4 regions of the Streptomyces sp. Tu6071 genome follow, and region 4 is predicted to be linked to each of the others. Evidence: riboswitches for the same ligand, from Rfam matches in the RefSeq annotation. Region 4 holds a riboswitch; each other region holds the start of a gene.
The links. Region 4 has a riboswitch for cyclic di-AMP ahead of STTU_RS14705 (M23 family metallopeptidase). Riboswitches for the same ligand answer to the same signal wherever they lie in the genome.
Positions count from the first base shown of each region.

Region 1: linked by a shared signal. The riboswitch ahead of STTU_RS07245 (M23 family metallopeptidase) and the one ahead of STTU_RS14705 (M23 family metallopeptidase) in region 4 are both predicted to bind cyclic di-AMP.
Region 2: linked by a shared signal. The riboswitch ahead of STTU_RS19220 (transglycosylase family protein) and the one ahead of STTU_RS14705 (M23 family metallopeptidase) in region 4 are both predicted to bind cyclic di-AMP.
Region 3: linked by a shared signal. The riboswitch ahead of STTU_RS03290 (M23 family metallopeptidase) and the one ahead of STTU_RS14705 (M23 family metallopeptidase) in region 4 are both predicted to bind cyclic di-AMP.

Region 1 covers NZ_CM001165.1:1,777,014-1,782,454, reverse strand. Annotated here, with positions in the region: gene STTU_RS07255 (M16 family metallopeptidase) at 309-1,682, shown strand; gene STTU_RS07250 (M16 family metallopeptidase) at 1,703-3,088, shown strand; cyclic di-AMP (ydaO/yuaA leader) riboswitch at 4,014-4,165, shown strand; gene STTU_RS07245 (M23 family metallopeptidase) at 4,178-4,951, shown strand; gene STTU_RS07240 (GntR family transcriptional regulator) at 5,313-5,441, shown strand, end outside.
Region 2 covers NZ_CM001165.1:4,601,878-4,607,318, forward strand. Annotated here, with positions in the region: gene STTU_RS19205 (quinone oxidoreductase family protein) at 1-206, shown strand, start outside; gene STTU_RS19210 (cytochrome P450 family protein) at 440-1,729, shown strand; gene STTU_RS35925 (LysM peptidoglycan-binding domain-containing protein) at 1,869-2,915, shown strand; cyclic di-AMP (ydaO/yuaA leader) riboswitch at 3,104-3,281, shown strand; gene STTU_RS19220 (transglycosylase family protein) at 3,285-3,995, shown strand; gene eno (phosphopyruvate hydratase) at 4,514-5,441, shown strand, end outside.
Region 3 covers NZ_CM001165.1:799,411-804,851, reverse strand. Annotated here, with positions in the region: gene dxs (1-deoxy-D-xylulose-5-phosphate synthase) at 1-168, shown strand, start outside; gene STTU_RS03310 (aspartate aminotransferase family protein) at 165-1,595, shown strand; gene STTU_RS03305 (helix-turn-helix domain-containing protein) at 1,660-2,274, shown strand; gene STTU_RS03300 (DUF6126 family protein) at 2,274-2,525, shown strand; gene STTU_RS03295 (tyrosine-protein phosphatase) at 2,614-3,450, opposite strand; cyclic di-AMP (ydaO/yuaA leader) riboswitch at 3,808-3,985, shown strand; gene STTU_RS03290 (M23 family metallopeptidase) at 3,988-4,716, shown strand; gene STTU_RS03285 (SGNH/GDSL hydrolase family protein) at 4,909-5,441, shown strand, end outside.
Region 4 covers NZ_CM001165.1:3,581,019-3,586,459, forward strand. Annotated here, with positions in the region: gene STTU_RS14700 (aldo/keto reductase) at 1-334, opposite strand, end outside; gene STTU_RS14705 (M23 family metallopeptidase) at 618-1,970, opposite strand; cyclic di-AMP (ydaO/yuaA leader) riboswitch at 1,983-2,121, opposite strand; gene STTU_RS14710 (PP2C family protein-serine/threonine phosphatase) at 2,307-3,473, opposite strand; tRNA gene STTU_RS14720 (tRNA-Met) at 4,351-4,424, opposite strand; gene STTU_RS14725 (ABC transporter permease) at 4,476-5,441, opposite strand, start outside.

The sequences.
Region 1 (5,441 bases), 1.8 Mb from region 4:
CCCGCGGGTCGTACGTGCGGCAGCGCGGCGGGCACCGTCCGCCGTCCCGTACGGGACGCTCTCCTCCGTACGTACCGGAGCGGCGCGCGGGTACGTACCCGACCGGCGCGCGGAGCGGGTGCGAACCACCCCGTGCGCCTCTGCGCCGATCCGCGGGGAAGAAGTCCGGAGGCGGGAACTTCCCCGCTTGTCGGTGCGGTTGCATAGAGTGACAGCGCGACGAGACAACAGCGATCCGACTCAACAGCTGTACGACGAGCACGCCCGGCGCCTCGCGGCGGCCACGAGCGGTTCGGCGACACGAAGGGATGTACATGCCCATGGGTGACACGGCCACCGAGCGGGCCGGCTCCGGCGGTCTGACCGCGACGGAGCACCGGCTCGCCAACGGACTGCGCGTGGTCCTCTCCGAGGACCACCTGACCCCGGTGGCGGCCGTCTGCCTCTGGTACGACGTCGGCTCGCGCCACGAGGTCGCGGGGCGCACCGGCCTCGCCCACCTCTTCGAGCACCTGATGTTCCAGGGCTCGGCGCAGGTCAAGGGGAACGGGCACTTCGAGCTGGTCCAGGGCGCCGGCGGCTCCCTCAACGGCACGACGAGCTTCGAGCGCACCAACTACTTCGAGACCATGCCGTCGAACCAGCTGGAGCTGGCGCTGTGGCTGGAGGCCGACCGCATGGGCTCCCTGCTCACCGCGCTCGACCTGGAGTCCCTGGACAACCAGCGCGCGGTGGTCAAGAACGAGCGCCGCCAGCGGTACGACAACGTGCCCTACGGCACCGCCTTCGAGAAGCTCACCGCCCTCGCCTACCCCGAGGGCCACCCGTACCACCACACCCCCATCGGCTCCATGGCGGACCTCGACGCGGCGACCCTGGAGGACGCCCGCGCCTTCTTCCGCACGTACTACGCGCCGAACAACGCGGTCCTCTCCGTCGTCGGCGACATCGACCCGGAGCAGACCCTCGCCTGGGTCGAGAAGTACTTCGGCTCGATCCCGGGCCACGACGGCAAGCAGCCGCCGCGCGACGGCTCGCTGCCCGACGTGATGGGCGGGCAGTTGCGCGAGACGGTGCGTGAGGACGTGCCCTCGCGCGCCCTCATGGCGGCCTACCGGCTTCCCGAGGACGGGACCCGCGCCGGGGACGCCGCCGATGTCGCGCTCACCATCCTCGGCGGCGGCGAGTCCTCGCGGCTCTTCAACCGCCTGGTGCGCCGCGACCGTTCGGCCGTCGCCGCCGGTTTCGGGCTGCTGCGGCTGGCGGGCGCCCCCTCGCTCGGCTGGCTCGACGTCAAGACGAGCGCGGGTGTCGAGATCCCCGCGATCGAGGCGGCCGTGGACGAGGAGCTGGCCCGCTTCGCCGAGGAGGGCCCGACGGCCGAGGAGATGGAGCGCGCCCAGGCCCAGCTGGAGCGCGAGTGGCTCGACCAGCTCGACACCGTCGCCGGCCGCGCCGACCAGCTCTGCCGGTACGCCGTGCTCTTCGGAGACCCGCAGCTCGCCTTCACCGCCGTGGACCGCCTCCTCACGATCACCGCCGACGAGGTGCGCGAGATCGCCGCCGCCCGGCTCCGCCCGGACAACCGCGCGGTCCTCGTCTACGAGCCCACCGCGCCTGAGCAGACCCCCGCCGCCGAGGAAGCGGCCACCGACCAGGACGAGGAGGCGGCGCAGCAGTGAGCGAAGCCGTGCAGAGCACCATGGAGTTCCACCCGCGCCCCCAGCCGGGCCCCGCCAAGCCCTGGGCCTTCCCCGCCCCGGAGCGCTCCACCCTGTCCAATGGCCTGACCCTCCTGCGCTGCGAGCGCCCAGGTCAGCAGCTCGTCGCTGTGGAGGTGCTGCTCGACGTTCCGCTCGACGCCGAGCCGAAGGGCCTCGACGGCCTCGCCACGATCCTCGCGCGCGCCTTCACCGAGGGCACCGACAAGCACTCCGCCGAGGAGTACGCCGCCGAACTGGAGCGCTGCGGCGCGACGCTCGACGCGCACGCGGACCACGCGGGGCTCCGCCTCTCCCTCGAAGTGCCGGTCTCGCGCCTCCCCAAGGGACTCGACCTGCTCGCCGAGGCCCTGCGCGCCCCCGCCTTCGCCGAGTCCGAGATCGAGCGACTGGTACGGAACAGGCTCGACGAGATCCCGCACGAGGCCGCCAACCCGGCGCGCCGCGCGGCCAAGGAGCTGTTCAAGCAGCTCTTCCCGGCCGGCAGCCGCATCTCCCGCCCCCGGCAGGGCACGGCGGAGACCGTCGAGGCGATCGACGCGAAGGCCGTACGGGAGCTGTACGAGCGGTACGTACATCCGGCCACGGCCACTGTGGTCGTCGTCGGCGACTTCGCGGGCGCCGATCTCGACGCCCTGCTCGCCGAGAGCCTCGGCACGTGGACGGGCTCGGCCCCCGCCTCGCCCGCCATGAGCCCGATCACCTCGGACGACACCGGGCGCGTCTTCATCGTCGACCGGCCGGGCTCGGTGCAGACGCAGCTCCTCATCGGCCGTACGGGCCCGGACCGGCACGACCCGGTGTGGGCGGCGCAGGTGCTCGGCACCTACTGCCTGGGCGGGACGCTGACCTCGCGTCTCGACCGGGTGCTGCGCGAGGAGAAGGGCTACACCTACGGCGTGCGGGCCTTCGGCCAGGTGCTGCGGTCCGGGAGCCCGGCGGAGGGCACGGGGCTCGCCCCGGGCGCCGCGCTCCTCGCGATCAGCGGCTCGGTCGACACCGAGTCCACCGGGCCCGCGCTGGCGGACCTGTGGAAGGTGCTGCGCGACCTCGCGGCGGGCGGGCTCACGGACGTGGAGCGCGAGACGGCCGAGCAGAACCTCGTGGGCGTCGCCCCGCTCAAGTACGAGACGGCCGCCGCCGTCGCGGGGACGCTCGCCGACCAGGTCGAGCAGCAGCTTCCCGACGACTTCCAGGCCGCCTTCTACCGCCGCCTCGCCGAGACGGGCACGGTGGAGGCCACGGCCGCCGTCGTGAACGCCTTCCCGGCGGACCGCCTCGTGACGGTCCTCGTGGGGGACGCGGCGCAGATCGCCGATCCGGTGCGGGAGTTGGGGATCGGGGAAGTGACGGTGGTGCAGGGCTGAGGTCGTGGGGACGGGTGCGGCCGGGACGGTGGCCGCACCCGTCCGGTCGGGTTCGGTCCGGGTGAACGTGACCGGGCGGCCTGGTCGGCCTGGCTGGGCTTGTTGGCCTGCCCGCGACCGTCCGGCTCGGTCCGCTCGTCCGCTGCTACCGGCGGGCTCGGCCGGAGCGGGGATCGGGGGCGCGTCTTCACGGTGAGCCCGCCAAGGACTGCGTCAGGGCGTTGGGATCATCGCGGGGGCAACGCTGTGCGGTGCTGAACGGACAGCCGCGGTGAGGTGGTTGGGCCCGTTGGCCACAGTCCGGCGGCCTCCCTCGCCGTCGTCACCGTGCCGGGGGCTCTTGCGAGGGGCTGTGCGTCGATGTCCGGAGGACGGGACCCCCAGGCGCGCGCACGCGGTCCCCGGCGCACCCGCCCGCCCTCCCGCCGGGACCGACTGTTTCCCTCCCGCTCGCTGTCTCGCCGTCAGCCGAGCGCCCGGCAGGCGTGGTCGGTAGAGCGCGGATGTCCGTGACGGTTCGTCGGCCCTCGTGCTCGCCGTGGGCACTGACACAATTGCCCCCGTCACTCGCCCCCGCCACCCGTCCCCCGTCAACCGACCCCCCACCAGCCCCGAAGGCTCACGTCCCCGACGTGCCCCGCCCGTCGTCGTGCTCCCCCACGCAGCCGACAAGTCGCGGACATCGGGCAAGGCTCTCGTACCGGCGGCGGCTGTGCGTCTTTGTCCGGACACGGGGGTACCCAGGGGTCGGAGGCGGACCCGTGATCGTCCCGACGGGGTCGTCATCGTGTCCGTATTGGGTGCATGACGGCCTGTCTGGGGTGTGGCATGAGCAACAAAGGTGCGGTTCCGTTTGTTGCGGAAGTGTTGTCCCGCTTAGCGTCACTCCGGCTGTTCGTCAGGTATGCGCCGCGCCCGCGGCAGCGGACGGCCTTCGCCGAGTTCCGGGGCTCGTACCCGGGAGCCGGGGACCCATGTGTCCCATGGGGTGAATCGGATGCCGTCCGCCGGTGTCCGTAGGAGACCTTCCTGCTCCGAACCCGTCAGCTAACCCGGTAGGCGAGAGGGAAGGAAAGGAACAGCCGCTTCATGGCGTTCACGCGCCCCACGGGCAGGCACCGCCGCCCTGCCGTCCGAGCGTCCCGCACCGGTGCGAAGGTGGCCGGGATCGCCGCGCTCACGACCGGTTCCGTCGTCGGCACCCTCGCCGCGCCCGCGCAGGCCGCGCAGCATGAGGGCCCCGACACCGGCCTCACCCGCGTCATCGGCTTCGACAGCGTCGCCCAGGAGATCGCCACGCAGGCGTCCCTCGTGCACTCCGCCGCCGAGCAGGACGCCGCCGAGGCGGAGGCCGCGGCCCGGGCGAGCAAGGAGGCCGCGAAGGCGAAGCGCGAGGCCGAGCGGAAGAAGGAGGCGAAGGAGCGGGCCGCGCGGGCCGCCGAGCGCAAGCGCCTCAACACCTTCGTCCTGCCGATCCCCGGCTCGTACGTCTCCACCGGCTACCACGCCAGCAGCTCGCTGTGGTCGTCAGGCAGCCACACCGGCATCGACTTCCACGCGGCGAGCGGCACGAGCGTCCACGCGGTCGGGGCCGGGACGGTCGTGAAGGTCGACTGGGGCGGCGCGTACGGGAACGAGGTCGTGCTCCGTATGCACGACGGGACGTACACGCAGTACGGGCACCTGACCGCCGCCACCGTCGCGGTCGGGCAGGCCGTGACCGCGGGTCAGCAGATCGCGATCTCGGGCGCCACGGGCAACGTCACGGGTCCCCACCTGCACTTCGAGGCCCGCACGAGCCCCGAGTACGGCTCCGACATGGACCCGCTCGCCTACCTGCGCGGCCACGGCATCGACATCTGAGCCCTGGCCCGGCACGGGACCCGGTGCCGCCCCCGCACGGGAATCCCGCAGCGGTCTCGTCCGGCCCCCCGCACGGACCCCGCACCAGCCCCGCGTCCCCCGCGCGACGCCCCCGAAAGCCCCCGCCCCCCGGGGGCTTTCGGCATTCCGGCTACGGCCCCCGAGATCCCCCCGGCCCCGCACACCCCCGCCCTTTCCGCCCCGAACCGCCCGTAAACAGCGCACCGGAGCCCGGGGAAATCCGGGGAATGCGCCCTGCCGTGAGGAATTCTTCGCTGTTCTCATAGGGTCACTGCTCTAATGGAGTCACCTCGCGGACGTCCAGACAGCGTTTCGCGGTGATTAATGCGGAGGTCGGGTCATGAGCATTCCCGCGCACTCGGTATGCACGGCGATCAGGGACGATATCGTCTCGGGCGTGTACGAGCGGGGGAGCCGGCTCACGGAGGAATTGCTCGCGCGGAGATACGGGGTGTCGCGGGTGCCGGTG
Region 2 (5,441 bases), 1.0 Mb from region 4:
CGCTGACCTTCGCCACGCTGAGCCTCGCGACGATCGCCCCGGAAGCCCTGCGCACGCTACGGACCACCCACTTCGCGGCGGCGGCCCGGGGCGACCTCGCCACGGTCGTCCACGCGACCCTGCCCCTGACCGAGGCAGCAGCGGCACACGCGGAAATGGACACGGGAAACGTATTCGGCCGCCTGGTACTGACACCCGGCAACTGAGCAGCGCCCCCGAGCAATCCAGCGGCGGCGCGACCAATCCAGCGCCCGCCCGACCAATCCAGCGGCGCCCGACCAATCCAGCGCCCGCCCGACCAATTCAGCGCCGGCCCGAACAATCCAGCCCCTCCGGCGTTTGAGGAGCGGGGGCCCGGGGGCGGAGCCCCCGAAGAGGCCACCCCCGCCGGACGGCGACCCACCCCCGCCCCCACCGCGCGCTTCGCTACCGTCTCCCTATGCCCCGCACCCCCCTCCCCGCCGAGGCCCCCACCCCCCACGCCCCCGCCCTCTTCTCGCGGGAGTTCGCCGCCGACCCCTACCCCTCCTACGCCTGGCTGCGCGAGCACGAGCCCGTCGCCTGGACCCGGCTGCCGAGCGGTGTCGAGGCGTGGCTCGTGACGCGGTACGAGGACGCGCGGCGGGCGCTCGCCGAGCCCCGGCTCTCGAAGAACCCCGCGCACCACGCGGAGGGCGCCGGGGCGCGGGGGAAGACCGGTATCCCGGGGGAGCGCAAGGCCGAGCTGATGACGCACCTGCTCAACATCGACCCGCCCGACCACACCCGGCTGCGCCGCCTCGTCTCGAAGGCGTTCACACCGCGCCGCGTCGCGGCCTTCGCGCCGCGCGTCGCCGAGCTGACGGACCACCTCATCGACGGCTTCGCCGCGCGCGGCAGCGCGGACCTCATCCACGAGTTCGCCTTCCCGCTCCCCATCTACGCGATCTGCGACCTCCTCGGCGTCCCGCGCGAGGACCAGGACGACTTCCGCGACTGGGCGGGCATGATGATCCGGCACGGACAGGGCCCGCGCGGGGGCGTGGGCCGCGCCGTCGGCAAGATGCGCGGCTACCTCGCCGAACTCATCCACAGGAAACGCCGCGACCTCGGCGACGACCTCATCTCGGCGCTCATCCAGGCCGCCGACGACGGCGAGCACCTCACCGAGAACGAGGCCGCCGCCATGGCCTTCATCCTTCTCTTCGCGGGTTTCGAGACGACCGTCAACCTGATCGGGAACGGTACGTTCGCGCTCCTCCAGCACCCCGGTCAGCGCGCCTCGCTCCACGACGCCCTGGCGGGCCCCGACCACGGCGACGCCCTCCTCACCACCGGCATCGAGGAACTCCTCCGCTTCGACGGCCCCGTCGAACTCGCCACCTGGCGCTACGCCACCGAGTCCTTCGACCTCGCGGGCCGGCAGATCCGCTCCGGCGACCCCGTCCTCGTCGTCCTCGCCGCCGCCGACCGCGACCCCGCCCGCTTCCCCGGCCCCGCCACGCTCGACCTCGCCCGCCGCGACAACCAGCACCTCGGCTACGGCCACGGCATCCACTACTGCCTCGGCGCCCCGCTCGCCCGCCTGGAGGGGAAGACCGCGCTCGCCCGCCTCTTCACGCGCCTCCCCGACCTCGCGCTCGACGCGGACCCCGGACAACTGCGCTGGCGCGGCGGCCTCATCATGCGCGGCCTACGCACCCTTCCCGTCCGTTTCACACCCTCTGGACAGGGATGTGAGCAGTCGTGAACTGAACGCGCGTCAATAATGTGATGTTCGCGTGATCAGTGCTGCATCGACTTGTGACGAGCGTTCGAATCCCGCTACGTTCACGTCCGGATCATCTGTCCCACCAGCTGACCCCTCAGCTGCTTGCGAAAGGCACCGCATGCTCTCCGGGAACGGTCGCCACCGACGCCCCCGCCAGGCCCCGGCCCTTGTCATCGCGGCAGGGGTCACCGGCTCCGCCATCGCCATCCCCCTCCTCGGCGCGGGGACCGCGAGCGCCGACCAGGGTCCCTGGGACCGCCTCGTGGAGTGCGAGACCGGCGGCGACTGGGCGGCCGACAACGGCAACGACTACTACGGCGGCCTCCAGCTCTCCGACGAGGAGTGGGAGGCCAACGGCGGTCTCGACCTCGCGCCCCGTGCCGACATGGCGACGCCCGCCCAGCAGATACAGGTGGGTCAGCGCATCCTCGCGACCCAGGGCCCCTCCGCCTGGCCCGGCTGCGCCCTGAGCGCCGGGCTCACCGCCGAGGACGGCTCGACGGCCTCGACGCCCGCACCGCAGGACACGCCGAGCGCCACGGAGACGGGCAAGGCGCAGACGGACAAGCAGGACAAGAAGGAGAAGAAGGGCAAGGAGGCGGACGCTTCCTCCTCGTCCTCGGCGAGCGCCGACCCCTCCGCCTCGAAGACGCCCGACGCCGACGCCTCCGGCGAGGCCCCCTCCGCCGACGCCTCCGCGAGCCCCTCCGGCAAGGACAAGGACGGCGCCACGGGCAAGGACGGCGCCGCGGGGCAGAGCCGCGGCAAGCACGCGAAGCCCGACTCCTCCGCCTCGTCCTCCGAGACCGCGGACGCCACCGGCTCCGCCTCGCCCTCCGAGTCGACCACCGTCCCCGGCGGCGACCCCTCCGGCGAGACGTCCGCCACGTCGGGCGACGACCGCGACTCCGGTGCCGACCGCTCCGCCCCCGGCGGGCGTCACGCGGCCACGGACACGGAGGGTCAGAAGGGTGCGGACGGGGCGGACAAGACGGACGCGTACAAGGTGCGCGAAGGGGACAATCTCTGGAGCATCGCCGAGGCGCACGAGCTCGCCGACGGCTGGACCGGGCTCTACGAGCAGAACAAGAAGATCATCGGGACTGACCCGGACCTCATTCTTCCTGGCCAGAGCCTGGATCTTGGTGCGGATTCAGGGCGATAACCGGACAAGCGGTTGACCGTGTCTGTCCGTTATTGTCCGGTAGGGGTCGAGTGAGACATGAGTCTCAACCGCCCTGATCGTCTTTGAAGTTCCGCTGATTTGTTGCTTAACGTCGTGCTCGCTTCCCCACCGGGAGGCCCCGACGGTCGTCACGCCGAATCCTGCCGGCGCCCGTTTCGGGACAGTCGTCGCGTCACGCGCCGAAGGCAGGAGCGGGGGAACCAAGGTTTGCGTCCCAGCCGGCGCCCGGGAGACCGGGCGCCGGTCCGGGGCTAGGGGTGAAGCCGGGCGGCAGCCGCCGTCCGGCCGGGCAACTCACAGGCCCGAACCCGACAGCTCACCTCGTAGGCGTCGGTGAGGAGACCCTCCATGCTGTTTTCCGGCAAGGCCAAGCACCGTCGCCGTCGTACCACCCGAATCGTCGCGTTCGCCGGTGTCACCGGTGCCGCGATCGCCGTCCCGCTGATGGCGACCGGCAGCGCCTCCGCCGCCTCGACCTCCACCTGGGACGCTGTCGCCCAGTGCGAGTCCGGCGGCAACTGGTCCATCAACACGGGCAACGGCTACTACGGTGGCCTCCAGTTCAGCCAGTCCTCCTGGGCCGCCGCCGGCGGCACCCAGTACGCCTCGCGCGCCGACCTGGCCACCAAGGACCAGCAGATCGCCACCGCCGAGCGCCTCCTCGACATGCAGGGCCCGGGTGCCTGGTCCTGCGCCGGCGCCGGCAACCTCAGCAACGACGGCGTCGACCCGGGCGTCAACCCCAGCGGTGGCGGTCAGCAGTCGCAGCCGCAGGAGCGTTCCTCCAGCGACCAGAGCGCCTCGCGCAGCCAGGAGCGCCAGGCCCCGCAGCAGCAGCACACCACCCCGAAGTCGACCACCGGCACGGTCAAGACCGACACCGGCATCACCGTCCCGAAGGGCGACGGCGAATACAAGGTCGTCAAGGGCGACAGCCTCAGCGAGATCGCCCAGAAGCACCACGTCTCCGGCGGCTGGAACAAGCTCTTCGAGCTGAACAAGGACATCGTCAAGGACGCCGACCTCATCTACCCGGGCCAGCAGCTCCACCTCAGCTGACCCCACCGGGGACCCTCGTCCCCCACGCAGGACCGCCCCGCCCCGTCGCGTTCTCCCCCGTACGCGACGGGGCGGGGCTTTTCCGCGCCCCCCGTTCCACCCGTACGCGGCAGGACGGACTTTCCGCACCGCACCGCGCCGCCCCCGCACCGCACCGCGCCGCCCCCGCACCGCACCGCGCCGCCCCGCCGCGCCCCATTCCGCCCCCGCCCCGGCAGGCCGCCCCCGCTCCGTTCCGCCCCGCGCCGGGCCCCCGCCCCCGCGGCCCGCCCACGCCCCGTATCCCCTCACCCGCGCGCACCCCCGCTCACCAGCGCGGCTCACCTGTCACCCCCTCGGCTCAGATGCCCCGATCGGCCCCGTTCCGCCCACCCGATTCGCCCCATTCACCGGCTCTGTCCCACGGATTGCGGCCGAGTCCCGGGCGTAGGCCGGTACCGGCCCCCGGGCCGGTTAGGCTCATGCAGCGGAAGACCCCGCAAGGGCCCCCGCAGACCTGCTCCACATCCCAGAAGGAGATGCTCGTGCCGTCCATCGACGTCGTCGTAGCCCGGGAAATCCTGGACTCCCGAGGCAACCCCACGGTCGAGGTCGAGGTCGGCCTCGACGACGGCAGCACCGGCCGTGCTGCCGTGCCCTCCGGTGCGTCCACCGGTGCCTTCGAAGCCATCGAGCTGCGTGACGGTGACGCCAACCGTTACCAGGGCAAGGGCGTCGAGAAGGCCGTCCTCGCCGTCATCGAGCAGATCGGCCCGGAGCTCGTCGGCTACGACGCGACCGAGCAGCGCCTGATCGACCAGGCGATGTCCGACCTCGACGCCACGCCCGACAAGTCCTCGCTCGGCGCCAACGCCATCCTCGGCGTCTCGCTCGCCGTCGCGCACGCCGCCTCCGAGGCGAGCGACCTCCCGCTCTTCCGCTACCTCGGCGGCCCCAACGCGCACCTGCTCCCGGTGCCGATGATGAACATCCTCAACGGCGGTTCGCACGCGGACTCCAACGTGGACATCCAGGAGTTCATGATCGCGCCGATCGGCGCCGAGTCGTTCTCCGAGGCCGTCCGCTGGGGCGCCGAGGTCTACCACACGCTGAAGAAGGTGCTGAAGGAGCGCGGCCTGTCCACCGGGCTCGGCGACGAGGGCGGCTTCGCGCCGAACCTCGACTCCAACCGCGCCGCGCTCGACCTCATCGTCGAGGCGATCAAGGAGGCCGGTTATGTGCCGGGCCGCGATGTCGCGCTCGCGCTCGACTGCGCCGCCTCCGAGTTCTACAAGGACGGCAAGTACCGCTTCGAGGGCCAGGACCGCACGGCCGCCGAGATGACCTCGTACTACGAGGAGCTGGTCGGCGCCTACCCGCTCGTCTCCATCGAGGACCCGCTCTTCGAGGACGACTGGGAGGGCTGGGCGACCGTCACCGAGCGCCTCGGCGACAAGGTCCAGCTCG
Region 3 (5,441 bases), 2.8 Mb from region 4:
CTCGCCGACGCCGAAGTCGACGTCCCCGTACGCCACTTCGGCATCCCCGAGCAGTTCCTGCCGCACGCCAAGCGCGGGGAACTGCTCGCCGACCTCGGCCTCACGCCGGTGGAGATCGCCGGACGCATCGGGGCCCACCTGGCCCGTAAGGAGAAGACGCAAGGATGACCACCGGCACGACGGACGCCGCGGCTCCCGGGGGCGAGGGCACGCAGGGCAAAGGTTTCGACCTCAACGGACTGCTCGCCGCGCGTGGCGGCGAGCGCTACGAGCTGCACACCAAGCACCTCAACCACCAGTTGCCGCGGATGCTCCACACGATCGGCTTCGACAAGTACTACGAGCGCGGCGAGGGCGCCCACTTCTGGGACGACCAGGGGCAGGACTACCTCGACATGCTCGCGGGCTTCGGCGTCATGGGCCTCGGCCGCCACCACCCGGTCGTCCGCCAGGCGCTGCACGACGTGCTCGACGCCCAGCTCGCCGACCTCACGCGCTTCGACTGCCAGCCGCTGCCCGGCCTCCTCGCCGAGAAGCTGCTCTCGCACAGCCCGCACCTGGACCGCGTCTTCTTCGGCAACAGCGGCACCGAGGCCGTCGAGACGGCCCTCAAGTTCGCGCGCTTCGCGACCGGGCGCCACCGCATCCTCTACTACGACCACGCCTTCCACGGCCTCACCACGGGCTCCCTCTCCGTGAACGGGGAGAAGGGCTTCCGCGACGGCTTCGCGCCGCTGCTCCCCGACACCGCGCTCCCCGTGGGCGACCTCGCCGCGCTGGAGCGGGAGCTGCGCAGGGGCGACGTGGCCGGGCTCATCGTCGAGCCGATCCAGGGCAAGGGCGTCACCGAGACCCCGCCGGGCTACCTCAAGGCCGCGCAGGACCTGCTGCGCAAGCACAAGGCGTTGCTCATCGCCGACGAGGTGCAGACCGGGCTCGGGCGCACCGGGGACTTCTACGCCTACCAGCACGAGGAGGGCGTCGAGCCGGACCTCGTGTGCGTCGCGAAGTCGCTCTCGGGCGGCTACGTCCCGGTGAGCGCGACGCTCGGCAAGGAGTGGATCTTCAAGAAGGTCTACTCCTCGATGGACCGCGTCCTCGTCCACTCCGCGAGCTTCGGCGCCAACGCGCAGGCGATGGCCGCGGGCCTCGCGGTGCTGCACGTCATGGAGGACGAGAACATCGTCGCCCACGCGCGCCGCACGGGGGACTACCTCAAGCAGCGCCTGACCGACCTGATCCCGACGTACGAGATGCTCGCCGACATCCGCGGGCGCGGCCTCATGATCGGCATCGAGTTCGGCCGCCCCGACTCGCTCAAGCTGCGCAGCCGCTGGGCGATGCTCCAGGCCGCGCGCAAGGGGCTCTTCGCGCAGATGGTCGTGGTGCCGCTGCTCCAGAAGCACCGCATCCTGACGCAGGTCTCGGGGGACCACCTCGAAGTCATCAAGCTCATCCCGCCGCTCGTGATCGACGAGAAGGACGCGGACCGCTTCGTGGACGCCTTCACGGCGGTCATGGACGACGCGCACAACGGCGGCCTCATGGGCGACTTCGCGAAGAACATCGTGAAGCAGGCGGTCGCCCACCGCTGACCCCGTGTTTTGCCTCTCGGGCAAAAAATTTGCCCGAGAGGCACGACGGTGGCTGAATGGAGGCATGAGCACCGAGCCCGAAGGCGCGTCCGAAGAACTCGCCGTCACCGTCGCCCCGCACCTGCGGGAACTGCGCCGCCGCGCGGGCCTCACGCTGGAGGCGGCGGCGAAGGCCGCGAGCCTCTCCCCGGCCCACCTCTCCAGGCTGGAGACGGGCCGCAGGCAGCCGAGCCTGCCGATGCTGCTCGCCCTGGCACGCACCTACGGTACGACGGTCTCCGAACTCCTCGGCGAGACCCCCGCCGGACCGGGCTCGGTCGTCCGCGCCGGCGCGATGGAACCCACCGAGGCGGGCGGCTGGACGTACTGGCAGGCGGGCGGCTCGGGACGCGGGATGCAGGCGCTGCGCGTACGGGTCCCGTACGGCAGCCAGGGCGACATCGTGCGCGTGCACCCGGGGGAGGAGTGGCTGCACGTCCTGACCGGACGGCTCCGGCTGCGCCTCGGCGACAGCGCGCACCTGCTCGGCCCGGGGGACAGCGCCCACTTCGACTCGCTCACCCCGCACCGCATCGCCGCCGCGGACCCGGACGGCGCGGTGCTGCTCTTCGTCCACACGCTCTTGCAGAGCCCGCTCGGCGCGCTCTGCCTCGGCGACGTCCACCCAGGAGGCGCGTAATGCCCGAGTCCGAGTACCAGCCCGAGCCCGCAGGACGGGCCACGGCGGAGGAGCCGAAGGCCCCCGAACCGCAGTCGCCCCCGTCCCCGCGGGCCCCGGAGTCCTCGCCGGAGGACAGCCCGATCCGCCGCTTCGTCGAGGACAAGATCCCGACCGGGCTGTGGGTCCGCGTCTTCGTCTACGTCGTCGCCGCGCACGGCGTCGCGGCCTTCCTCTACCTGCTCTTCGTGCTGGGAGCGAAGAACCAGTAGCGGAGAGATCAGCCCCTCCACCCGCGCGATGCCAGCCCCTCCGGCGAGTGAGGAGCGGGGGTGTGGGGGCGGGGCCCCCACGGTGGGGTCATTCCACGAGCCGTTCCCTCAACCGCTCGCGCAGCGCCCCGTCCATCCCCAGGACTTCCCCGAAATACCGCTCCCGGCCACCCCAGTGCGTGTCGATCGTCTCGAACGCCGCCCGCAGATAGCTCGCCCGCGCCGCGAAGAGCGGATCGAGCAGCTCGGCCACCTCCGGCGCCGTCGGTGCCACCGCGTCCTTGCCGCGCGAGACGCGGTAGCGGCGGTGGCGCGCGTCCGACTTGAGGTAGTCCTCCTCGATCGCCTCCTCCTCCACGCCCACGGCGAGCAGGACGAGCGCGATCGAGGTGCCCGCCCGGTCCTTGCCCGCCGCGCAGTGCAGCAGCGCGGGCACGCTGTCCTCGGCGATCGCCCGCAGCAGCCGCCCGTGCTCGGCGGTACGCTCCTTGATCAGCTGCCGGTAACTGGCCTCCATGCGGGCCTCGGCGCGCCCCTCGCCGAGCGCCGCTCGCAGTTGGCCCACCTCCCCGTCCCGCACGATCCGCCAGAACTCCGCGCCGTCCGCCGGGTCGTTGAGCGGCAGGTGCACATTGCGCACGCCGGGCAGTTCGACGTCGGGGCCTTCGAGGGCGCGGTCGGCGGCGTTGCGGAAGTCGAAGACGGAGTGGAGGCCGAGGCCCGCGAGGTAGGCGGCATCGGTGTCGGTGGCGTGCGCGAGGTGGCCACTGCGGAAGAGGACGCCGCGGCGGGTGCGGCGGCCGTCGCGGGTGGGCAGCCCGCCCACGTCGCGGAAGTTGCGGACGGCGCTCAGCGCGGGCTCCTCCGGCCCCGCCGAGGGGGTGGCGACGGGCTCGGGCGCGGTCCCCGGGGACGGCTGCGTCACGGGACTCCTTCCGGTCGGCCGCCGGCGCGGCTCGCCGGCGGGGGCGCGAGGCCGAGACTCGCACGGACCACGGGGCCGGGCAAGGTACCCGAGCGCGGGAGAACCCCGAGGTGAGCAGCGTCATAGCGGTGACGGACGGTGCCGGATGGGGGTCCGGGGCGGGGTGGACCGTTTTCGCTGCAAACGGCGTACGTCCGGTTCTGTCCGTATCGAGCTGTTTCCACGGAGAGTGACGGAAATCTTCGGAATGGATCACCAAATGTGATTCACAGCGCAAAAAGGCTGCTTGTCCGGCGTGTCGCATTGCCTTTACGGTCACCACCAGTCCGGCCGGAACGCCGAATCCTGCCGCCGCCCCGGACTCTCACGCTCACTCACACCCGTACCGGCAGGAGCGGGGGACCCACACGCTTCACGCCGTTCCCGGTCCTCCCGGGACGGCTCGGGGTGAAGTCACCGCGCGCACCGCGCCGGTGGCCGGGCAGCTCCAGCCCGAACCCGACAGCTCACCCCGCAGGCGACGGAGAAGGAATCCGCATGTCCGCCACGGCCAACCGCCGCTCGTTCACCCGTCGCCTCGCGCTGCTCGGCACCACCGGTGCCGCCGTCGTGGCGCTCCCGCTCACCGCCCTCGGCGGCGCCCACGCCGCGAGCCCCGCGAAGGACGCGACGTACACCGTCAAGACCGGTGACACGCTCATCAAGATCGCCAAGAAGGAGAAGGTCTCCGGCGGCTGGAAGAAGCTCTACGAGCAGAACAAGGGCACCATCGGCGCCAACCCCGGCATCATCAAGCCCGGTTCGAAGCTCGTCGTGAAGAAGGCCGCGACCCCGGCCCCCGCCGCCAAGAAGGCCACCACGGGCTCCGGCTGGACCGCGCCCGTCGACGGCGTCAAGGGCAGCGGCTACGGCCGCAACGGCAGCCTGTGGTCGCACGGCCACACGGGCGCCGACTTCCCGGTCAACACCGGTACCCCGGTCAAGTCCGTCGCCGCCGGCACGGTCGTCACGGCGGGTTGGGGCGGCGCCTACGGCAACCAGATCGTCATCAAGCACGCCGACGGCCACTACAGCCAGTACGCCCACCTCTCCGCCTTCAAGGTCTCGGCCGGGCAGAGCGTCGGCGAGGGTCAGCAGATCGCCGTCTCCGGCGCGACCGGCAACGTGACCGGCCCGCACCTGCACTTCGAGGTCCGCACGGGCCCCGACTACGGGAGCGACGTCAACCCGATCACCTTCCTCGCGCAGCACGGCGTCAACGCCTGAGCGCCGTACCACCGAGAGCCGCCGCGGCCCGTTCCCCCAAGGGGCGGGCCGCGGCGGCCGTTTCGGGACACGACCGCCAAGGGGTGCCGTTTATTCCGGGGTTGGGGCTTTCTTGACCGGTGGTCTTTCTCACTCCGTGTCACCCCCTCCCTACGGTGGCGTAAGTCTGGCGTAAAGGTGAAGGATGCCGAGGTGGCACGAGAAGCGAGGATTCCCAGCAGCAAGGCCCTCCGCGCGGAGGGCACCGTGACGTCCTACGTGGCCGTGGGCGACAGCTTCACGGAGGGCGTGGGCGACCCCGGGCCCGACGGGCTCCTCACCGGCTGGGCCGACCGCCTCGCCGTCCAGCTCGCCGACCGCCTCCCCGAGCGCTCCGCCTTCCGCTACGCCAACCTCGCCGTGCGCGGCAAGCTCCTCGACCAGATCGCCGGGGACCAGGTCCCCCGCGCGGCGGCGCTCGCCCCCGACCTCGTCTCCTTCGTCGCGGGCGGCAACGACGTCCTGCGCCCCGGCAGCGACCCGGACGACCTCGCCGAACGCTTCGAGAAGGCGGTCGCCACGCTCTCCGGCGCGGCGGGCACCGTCATGATCGCGACCGGCTTCGACACGCGGGACACGCCTGTCCTGCGCCACCTGCGCGGCAAGATCGCCACGTACAACGCGCACGTACGCGCCGTCGCCGACCGCCACGGCTGCCTCGTCCTGGACCTGTGGGCCCTGCGCTC
Region 4 (5,441 bases):
GCAGGGAGTCCTCGACAGCCGCCTTGACCGTGTCGGCGCGCAGGCCCTTGCGCGTGGACAGCGCGCCGCCCTTGGTCGCGACGACGACGTCGGAGCGGTTGCCGCGCGCCTTCATCCACTCGCCGATGATGCGCTCCGACACTCCGCCCTCGTTGCCCGGCGCCCATTGGCTGTAGGCATCGGCGGTGTCGACGAAGTTGCCGCCCGCCTGCGTGTAGCCGTCGAGGACGGCGAAGGAGGTGTCGCGGTCGGCCGTCCAGCCGAAGACGTTGCCACCGAGGGCGAGGGGGAAGACCTCGATGTCGGAGGCACCGAGGGGGCGGAGAGAAGTCATGAGGACAACCAACTCCTGAGGCGGTCAGAAAATTCCCGGCGGGGGGAATCGCTGGGGCGGGGGAAGCGGTGACCGCGCGGCGGCAGGGCGTCGGCTGCGGTGGGACGGGTCTGCGTCGCAGCGGAGTCCGCGCGGCGGAGGTATCCGCACGGACGCGGACACTTCCGCCACGCTGAAACTTCTTGCGTGCGGACTCTTCCGCCGCGCGGTCACCTCTCCCGCGCGGTCACCTCTCCCGCGCGGTCACCCCTCTCGCGCGGTCACCCCTCCCGCGCGGGCCGGCTCAGGGCTGCTGGCCGTGGTCCTGGAGCCACGGGAGCGGGTCGACCGCCGCGCCGCCCGCCGGGTGGACCTCCAAGTGGAGGTGAGGGCCTGTCACGTTGCCGGTCGCACCGACGCGACCGATGACCTCACCGGTCGTCACCTTCTGCCCCACGCTCACCGAGATCGAGGACTGGTGGCAGTACCACAGCTCCGTACCGTCGTCGAGAAGGAGCACGGTGCGGTAGCCGTACGCGCCGGACCAGCCCGCCTCCTGGACGGTCGCCGAGTGGATCGCCTTGAGCGGCGTGCCGGTCGGCGCGGCGAAGTCGAGCCCCGTGTGGTGCCCGGAGGACCACATCGAGCCACCGTCGCCGAAGTGCGAGGTGAGGGTGTAGGAGGCGACGGGGAGGGTGTAGCTGCGGGCGAGTTCCGCGAGGCGCTTCGCCTCCGCCTTCGCCTTCGCCTCGGCCTCCGCCCTGGCCTTCGCCGCCGCTTCCTTCTTCTCCTGCTCGTCCGCGGCCTTCTTCTGCGCCTGCGCGGCGTGGTCGGCGGCGGCCTGCGCCGCGACCGCCTCGGCCTGTTCGCGGGCCGTACGGTCCGCGCTGTCGGCCTGATTCTCGGCCTGCGCGAGGATGCGGGCGCGCAGCGCCTCGCCCGCGTCGGTGGCGCCCTGCTCGCGGTCGGTGTCGCTGAGCCCGGCGTTGGTGAGCGGCGCGGCGGCGGGGTTGGCGGCGAGCTGTTCGGGCGTGTCGCCCTTGGCGTCGGCGACGAGCGAGCCGATGCCGGGGAGCGACTCGGCGTCCGGCAGCACCTGCTTGAGCTGCCCGGTCACCTCCGTGACCTTCTCCGGCAGCGAGAGCTTCACCGGCGGCTTCTCCTGCGCCGAGGCGATACCGCCCGCGCCGACCGCAGCGAGCACCCCGACTCCGAGCACGGTCGAGCTGCGGGCGAGTCCGCCGCGCTGCTTGGCGACCCGGTGCCGGCCGCGCACGGACCCGAGCGATTCCTCTGTCGGGTTCCACTCGCCGCCCGCCTCGGGAGCACCGCTCCCGTACGCGCCGAATCCGACGGAGCCCGGGTAGACGTCCACCGGGGCGGCGTGACCCGCGGGGGGCGCGTACGCGGCGGGGGCGGCGTCGGTCCCGTACGGCAGGCGCGGGGCGGACCCGTACGACTGGGCGGAACCGTACGACTGCGCCGGGGCGGACCCGTAGGGCTGCGCGGGGACGGACCCGTACGACTGGGTGGGGACGGCGGACCCGTAGGGCGCGCCGGAGATGGGGGCCGGGGGCTGGGCCGGCAGCGAACCGCCGGGGGTGAGCATGCCGGTGGGGAAGGCGCTCGGGCCGGGGGCAGGCGGGTTGGACGCCACGAAGGCGACTCTCCTTTCCTTCCTTCTCGCCTACCGGGTTAGCTGACGGGTTCGGAGCAGGAAGGTCTCCTACGGGCACCCGTACGGGCACCCGATTCACCCCGGAAGAGTGGTTCCCCGGTTCCCTCGCGGGATTCGGCGCACGCGCGCGGAGCCGACGCTCTCGCCGACTGGGACGACCGCGCTGCGTTATCGAACGTTAATAGACCCGGAGGGGTGATTCCAAGCCGTTGCCGATGATCCTTTACGGCCACCACCAGCGGCTAAACGGACATGTGGCGAGTGATCCGGACGAGTTGACCGGGCAATCGTCCAGGCTGTGAATCTGATGGGGCGTCAATTGTTATCGAATGATTCACGCGGGGTCACGGGTCCCAGAGTTTCGGTCTCGGCGGCCGTACCGGTCCCTCCAGCCGCCCCGGCCGTCGCGCCGGTCGTGCCCTGGGCCGGGGCATCGGGGCGGCGGACGGCGAGCAGGGCCATGTCGTCCGTCGTGGCGCCGCCCGTGTACCGCAGGACCTCCTCGGTGATCGTGGTCAGCAGGGCACGCGGGTGCGGGAAGACGCGGCCGCTGAGGCGGGCGACGGGGTCGTAGAAGCGCCCGCGCGCGTCGCGGGCCTCGGAGAGGCCGTCGGTGTAGAGGAGGAGGGTCGCGCCGGGCGGGAAGTCGATGATCTCGGCGCGGTCGGGCCAGGCGCCGAGTTCGCCCATCCCGAGCGGGAGCGCGTGCTCGCCGGGGGTCAGGACGTGGAGGCGGCCGTCGCGTTCGAGGAGCAGCGGTTCGGTGTGGCCGCGGTTGACGAGGCGCAGTTCGGCGGCGCCGCGCGGGACCTCGGCGAGCACGGCGGTCGTGAAGCCCTCGAAGGCGTCGAGCGCGCGACGGCGCAGGCCCTCGCGGGCGAGGGCGCGTTCGAGGCGCTGGGCGACGCCCTCCACGGTCGGCTCCTGCTCGGCGGCCTCGCGAAACGCCCCGATGACGACCGAGACCGCCTCGACCGCGCCGAGCCCCTTGCCCCGCACGTCGCCGAGCACCATACGGACGCCGTACGGGGTGTCCTGCACGGCGTACAGGTCCCCGCCGATGAACGCGTCGGCCTCGGCGGCCTCGTACTGCGCGGCGACGTCGAGCCCGCCGATCCGCTCGGCGGGCACGGGCAGCACGGCGCGCTGCGCGACGGCGGCGACGTTCTGCACGGAGGCGAGGCGGCGGTCGCCGCGGCGGATGAGGGCGTTGATCAGCACGGCGAGCGCGGCGACGGTGAGCACGGTGCTCAGCTCGATGAGGAACGGCCCGGTGGGCAACCTTCCTCGGATGACCTGGAGCAGGATCTCCCCGACGACCGCGAGCCCCCCGACCCCCGCGGTGACCCGCGACGAGGCGAAGGGCGCGGCCACGAGCGGCGCCGCGGCGAAGAACGGCGCCCCGGTGAACGTCGCGGGCGCGAACAACCCGAGGACGAACCCGCAGACCACCAGCAGCAACGGCACCACCCGCACCAGCACCCGCACCGCCACCTCCCGCCGCGCCCACGCGGCCGCAAGCTGGGGGTGCGGCTGGGGCCGGTGCGGCGGCGGAGGCGGAACCGGCTTGTAGTCCTGACGGGGCGGGGTGTCCCACGTGGAGCCGCCGGAATCGCTGGAGCTGCCGGAATCGCCGGAACTGCCTGAGGAGGCGGAGGGGCTGAGGGAGGGGTCGGCGGAGGTGGAGGTGGAGGGGCTGCGGGAGGCGGCAGCCGCGGAGGCGTCGGAGGCGTCGGAGGATGGTGGGTTGCCGGAGGAGCCGGGGCGGGCGGCGGACGCGGGGACACCCGAGGACTCGGGGCCGCTCGCGGGCGCCGAGTCGGAGGAGGACTCCGGATTCGCGGAGGCACCGGAACCCTCGGAACCGGTACCGGCTCGGTGGTCCGATTCTGAGTCGTCAGCGGCCGAACCGCCCTGCCCCCCGAAGACCGGCCCGGAGCCGACAGGCCCGGAGCCGACCGGCCCAGGGCCGACCGACCCGGAGCCGATCAGCCCGGGGTCGGTGTGCGGGCGGCTCTCCTGCCCGGGGGTCGTGCGGGGGCCGCCCTCCGGCTCGGGGTCGAGCCCGTCGGGCCCCGCCTGTCCGGAGTTCTTTGGCGTAGAAGATACGGAGGGCGGCGAGCCGGGGGTGGGGTCTTCGGGGCGTGCGGAGTCGTTGTCCCCGCCCGGCCCCGTTCCTCGCTGCCCCAAGGCTCGCCTCCCGCCGGCCGTGCGCGCGCCCGCGCCCCTTGTACGTACGTACTTCTTCCAGGGTCGCGCCGGGAGAGCGGTGCCGCGAGTCGGGGACGGCCGGGCGGGGCTCCGCCACGGCATGACGAAGGCCCCGGCGCCTTGGGGGCGCCGGGGCCTTCGTACTGAGTAGCGGGGACAGGATTTGAACCTGCGACCTCTGGGTTATGAGCCCAGCGAGCTACCGAGCTGCTCCACCCCGCGTCGGTAAACCCAACTCTACACCCTTCCCGGAGTGCTCCGCGCCACCGTTGTTCACAGGGGCACGAGGGTGATGTCCGTGGCCTTCACGCTCGCCCAGACGGGCGTGCCCTCGTGGAGGGCGAGGTCGGCGGCGGCCTCGGGGGTGATCTCGGCGATGAGGGCGGGGCAGTCGGGGCCGGCGAGGAGGACGCGGAGGCGGCTGCCGAGAGCGGTGATCTCGGTGACGGTGCAGGCGTAGGTGTTGCGGGGGCTGCCGCTCGGGCGGCTCGGGTGGAGTGCGACGGACTCGGGGGCGATGACGGCGAGCCCAGGGGTGCCGGGAGGCGGGGCGGGAGCGTCGGCGGGGGGTGCGACGACGAGGTGGCCACCGCCCTCGGGGGCGAGCCCGTCCGGGGTGAGGGTGCCGGGCCAGGCGTTGCGGCCGAGCATGCGCGCGACCCAGGCGGACCGGGGACGGCGCGCGACCTCGGCGGGCGGCGCGTCCTGCACCGTACGGCCCCCGTCGAGCACGAGAACGCGGTCGGCGAGCGAGACCGCCTCGACGGGATCGTGGGTGACGAGCAGGCAGACGCCCCCGAAGCCGTTGAGGTGACGGCGCAGGGCGTGCCGTACCTGGGCGCGGGTGGTCTGGTCGAGCGCGGCGAGGGGTTCGTCGAGCAGGAGCAGGCGGGGGCGGACGGCGAGGGCGCGCGCGAGCGCGACGCGTTGCGCCTGGCCGCCGGAGAGCTGGGCGGGGCGACGGTGGGCGAGGTGCCCGACGCCGAGCCGGTCCAGGTGTGCGCGCGCGGTACGGCGGGCCTGGGCGCGCGGCACGCCGTTGGCGCGGAGGCCGTAGGCGGTGTTGGCGAGCGCGCTCAGGTGCGGGAAGAGCGCGCCGTCCTGCGGCACCCACGCGACGCCGCGCCGGTGCGGGGGCAGGGCGGTGACGTCGTCGGCGCCGAGGCGGAGTTCGGCGTGGGCGCGGGGGGTGAGGCCGAGGAGGGCCCGTAGGAGGGTCGTCTTGCCCGCTCCGTTGCG